One region of the Actinoplanes sp. CA-252034 genome, then DNA from elsewhere that is predicted to be linked to it. Evidence: riboswitches for the same ligand, from Rfam matches in the RefSeq annotation. Region 1 holds a riboswitch; the other holds the start of a gene.
What was found. A riboswitch is a leader RNA that binds a small molecule or an ion and turns the genes downstream of it on or off. The one in region 1 is predicted to bind cyclic di-GMP.
Positions count from the first base shown of each region.

Region 1 (2,367 bases):
ACCGGTGACACCGGCTCGTTCAACGGTTTCACCACCAACCAGCCCGTCCCGCGCACCGGCATCGACACCGCCGAACACCCGCGGGTCGCCTCCCGGGCGCCGCTCACACCGGAGCCCACCCCGATCAGCGCCCCGCTCCCCCAGCCGACGCCGATCGCCCCACCGCCCACCGCACCCGGCGGACAGGGCCGCAGGGAGGACGAATACGTCAACTGGGTCAACGGCCTCGGCGGCGCATGACCGAGAACGTCGAGGTCCGGACGCTCCCCGGGTCCGGACCTTCGCCATATCCCGGCCCGCCGTGGTCCTGATCCGCCGAGCCAACGGCGCCGGGCCGCCCCGGTCACCAGCACACCTCCCGTTGCATCGCAGTGACAGGTGGCCGACCGACGGAGTCCCGCCGTAGTGAAACATCGGCGAACGCCGATGGAATGATGGGATCGGGAGGTACCGCCGGCCACTCAAAACAGTGACGATTCTCGATGTCCGGGTTCACCCCCCACCGACATCGGGAGTCCGAACATGATCACCCGCATCGGCCGGTTCCTCTCCGGCCTGGCCATGATCCTGGCCCTCTCCGGAACCGCCCTGGTAGCCCCCGCGATCGTGTCGCCGTCATCGACCGACGCCGCGCAGGCCGCCGTCTACAACAGCTGCACGATCAGCCGCTGCTCGGCCGCGCGCACCGCATTCACCGGCTGGCAGTCCCTCGGCTGGCCGACCTCCGCCGGCTGGTACTCCTGGCCGTACGGCAACTACAACTACACCGGCGGCCGTTTCTACAACCGCGAGGGCCAGCTGCCCACCGCCACGTACAGCGAATACGACGTCTACTCCCGCGCCCGCGGCGCCTCCCGCGACGCCTACCGCATCGTCGTCAACCGGAGCACCCGCGTCGCCTACTTCACCCCGGATCACTACGTCACCTTCTACCGCCTGTGATCCGTTCTCTCGCGTACACGCGGCGGCTGCCCCCTGGAGGCCGCCGCGTCGCGTTTCCACCCCTGAAGGCACGCGTGCCCGCTCCCGGCAACCATCCGGCAACCACATAGCACCGGGATCGGGCTCAAGCGCGGAAACACTGAAACCAGCACCAGAAAACCCTGCCCGAGCCCTTAGCCGGTCCTCTCCCCGACCGAACAAACTGGCGCAAGCAACGAGCACCCGCTCGGCCGATAAACGCAAACCCGGCGCAAGCCGGGGACGCAAAGCCACAGGGCCCAAGAGGCCGGCTGGGCTACCGACCAGGGGAGATCTTCATATGCGCAACCTCATTCAGCTCGCGAGCGGCGTCGCTGTCGCCGGAGTCGTCGCCGCCGCCGGCGCCACCGCATTCACCGCACCTGGCGTGGCCAACGAAACGACCTTGGTCCTCGCCGGCGGCCTTTCGGCCGACATCGCCATCACGGGCGCCGCCATGTCTGACGTTGACATCACGACCAGCGTGACGACCGGTAAGTACACCGATGTCGACGTCACGCTCGTCACCGAGGACGGCAACGACGACCCGATCATCACTGGAACGGTCAAGGCGTTGGTTGCTGGCACTACGTCCAACTCCGCCACCCTCTCGCCGACCTACGTGACGTGTGTGCACCAGGCAACCGGTCTTTGGAATTGCCCTGCCGGCTCCGGCTCCGAAGCCTGGGACACCATCACCGGCCTGAAGGTTCTGGTCTCCGCCCCGGGATCTAAGCGATGGGTAGGCTTCGAGCGGAAGTTCCGACTCGCGTTTCGCGAGTGTATGGACCGGCCGGAGTCAGCCATACCCTCGAACATTAAGCGCCTCCTACTGGCCGCCATCCTCGTGATGGCGGCCATCGGCGCTTGGGGTCTCGGTACACATCGAATCGCGTATGTCGTCACTCATGGCGTCAGCATGCAGCCGGTGTACTACGCCGGCGACCTTGTCATCTTGATGAAATCCGATTCCTACGAGATTGGCCAGATCGCCGCTTATCATGGCAACGAGGGCCGAACCGAAGTACTTCATCGCATCATCGACGGCAACGCCGAAGAGGGCTTCGTCCTCAAAGGCGATAACAACCAGGCCACTGATGCCGATTCGCCAACCGCCGAGGACATCATCGGCCGCGCTGTCTTCCACGTCCCGATGGTCGGCCAATGGATCAAGCCACTCCTCAGCCCCACCGGGTTGGGAGTACTCGGATTTCTGCTGAGTACGGGCGGAGTCGCAGCAGTAAAGACCCGTCGGGACATCCCGCGCGGTAGCCGGAAGAAGAGAGCGAAGGGCATGTCTGGCGGAGGCGGCTCCTTGGCTACTGCAGCAGCCATTTTCAAAGCGGTCGGCCGTCTATCTCCCGCCCTTCGAGCGCTAGCCGTCATCACAGCCGCGGTTGGCCTCCT
Region 1 is NZ_CP191846.1:684,345-686,711, reverse strand. It holds gene ACQPZW_RS03280 (hypothetical protein) at 1-240, shown strand, start outside; gene ACQPZW_RS03275 (ribonuclease domain-containing protein) at 523-942, shown strand; cyclic di-GMP riboswitch class I at 1,171-1,245, shown strand; gene ACQPZW_RS03270 (signal peptidase I) at 1,262-2,367, shown strand, end outside.

Region 2 (2,367 bases), 2.4 Mb from region 1:
TCTCGGTGCCGCTGCTCAAGGACGATCAGAAGGAGACCGACCAGACCTTCAGCGTCTACCTGAGCGGGGTCACGCCGGTCGATGTGACGATCACCAAGCCCAAGGGCGTCGTCACCATCGACGACGATGACAAGGCGAAGGCGCCGACGCTCTCCGCGCCGGGGACGGTCACCGGGAGCGGGCGGGTGACGATCGCCGGTGTGGCCAGTGCGGGCTCGGCCGTGCAGTTGCTCACCGCGCCCGGCACGTCCGGCGGCGAGTTCAAGGTGGTCCTCAGCACGACGGCCGACAAGGACGGGAAGTTCTCGTTCAACCCCAACTTCACCGGCGGGTACCGGCTGATGGTCAAGGCCGACAACATGACGTCGCCGGTCCGTACCGTCCAGGTCCGTCAGGAGCCCACGATCGCGCTCGTCTCGAACGCCCGCGGGACCGTGGTGGCGACGGTGACCGGTGATCCGGCCCGTGGTGGGCAGGACGTGAAGGTGCAGCAGCTGGTGGGCCGCAAGTGGGAGACGGTCGCGTCCGGTGACCTGAACAAGAGCGGCAAGTTCACCACCACCGAGAAGGGACTGCGCGCCGGTAACCACTCGTTCCGCGCGGTCATCGCGGCCTCGCCGTCGCTGGGCATCCTGGGCGGCACGTCACCGGCGAAACAGGTCAAGGTGAAGTGATCGACGGTTGTCGACAGTGGAGGGCGGCCCAGCGGGCCGCCCTCCGCCGTTTAGACATGATGTGAAGGTTTTTATACCCAAAAACGCGTTCCGCCGATAACGGTGCGATACGCCGGTTAGATTACGGATGGCTCGGCCTCACACTGGATCTCGTAATCCCGGTGTCTGCGCTGCTGAGGGCCGGTTTCACCACCGCCCCCACCGCCCCGTTCCGGTGCGGTACCCGAACAGGCAAACCCGTCGCGAGGCGGGGACGCAAAGCCAGGGGCCTCCCCGCTGGAGGTTGCCCAGCCGCCGAAGGAGACAGAAAGACATGCACTATCACACCCGCCGTACGGGGTCGGGCGGTTCCGTGCCCTTCGCCCTGCGCGGCCAGAATTCGGTGCGAACGGTCTTGTCGGCCGCCGTCGCCGGCGTCGTGGGCCTCGCACCCGTCGTGTTCGTGGCGTCGCCCGCCGCGGCGATCGTCGCTCCGAAGTACTCGATCACCACCTCGTCGGCACCGATCGTCGAGACGGCCACCACCACCGTCGTCGGCAGTTCGACCACGACGACTCAGAAGAAGGCCACGGTCTATGTGAACCTCTCGGCGCCCGCCGAGGAGGAGACGGCCGTCACGCTGACGATCGACACCACCGAGGGATCGGGTGGTACGGCGCTCGGCGCGGCGAACACCAACGTGAACCGGGACTTCACCTGGCCGCCGGCGGATGGGGCGGTCGTCGTCATCCCGGCCGGCGAGCAGAGCGGCTCCCTCGACATCGAGCTGTACGACGACAAGCTCGACGAGGACGCGACCCAGAACTTCGTGGTCAAGGTGGACGGCACCGTTCCCGAGCTTCTGCCGCTGACTACGGCGGCCAGCTCGACGAGGGTCTACATCGCGGACGACGACGCCACCCCGACCGTGTCGATCGGCGATGCCGGCGACGCCACCGAGGGCACCACGGAGATGTCCGACGACGGTAACGACCTGGTCTTCCCGCTGACCCTCAGTGGTCGCTCGGAGAAGGCCGTCACGGTCGAGCTGAGCACCGCGAACGGGGTGACCTCCGGCGACAGCTACGGCGCCACGGGCGCTCTCGTGGCAGCGGCGGGAGTCGACTACATCACTCTCAACAAGTCGGTCGTGACCATTCCGAAGTACGCGGTCTCGGCTGTCGCCGTGGTGGACGTGAAGCCCGACGAGGTCGTCGAGGCGAGCCCGGAGAAGCTCACCGCCACGATCGCCAACCCGACGAACGCGACGCTGGGCACGCCCGTCACCGGCACCGGCAACATCGTCGACGACGAGACCGCGCCGAGCGTGAAGCTCTCGCTGGACCCGCTGCCCACGTACGAGACGGCCGCGTTGACCACCTTCAACCCGGAGGGCAACTCCGGGGAGACGGCGAAGACCATCAATGTGAAGCTGGATGGCACGTCGACCATTCCGGTGCGGCTCAACTACGAGTTCGTCAACGCCGGCACCTACCCGGCGACCAACGGCAAGGACTACAAGGGCGCCAGTGGCTCGGTGACCATCGCGCCGGGACAGACGACCGCCACCATTCCGGTGTCGTTCCTCGGTGACACGATCTTCGAGCCGGGCGACAACGACGACTGGATCGGCGAGACCTTCGGGATCGTGCTGACCAGCCCGAACGGTTCGGTGAACGTCGGTAACCTGGGCGCCGCGAACGCGACGCAGTTC
Region 2 is NZ_CP191846.1:9,109,528-9,111,894, reverse strand. It holds gene ACQPZW_RS41140 (Calx-beta domain-containing protein) at 1-674, shown strand, start outside; cyclic di-GMP riboswitch class I at 895-973, shown strand; gene ACQPZW_RS41135 (Calx-beta domain-containing protein) at 1,057-2,367, shown strand, end outside.
Region 2: it holds a riboswitch for cyclic di-GMP, as region 1 does, so the genes downstream of both, ACQPZW_RS41135 (Calx-beta domain-containing protein) here and ACQPZW_RS03270 (signal peptidase I) in region 1, are expected to answer to the same signal.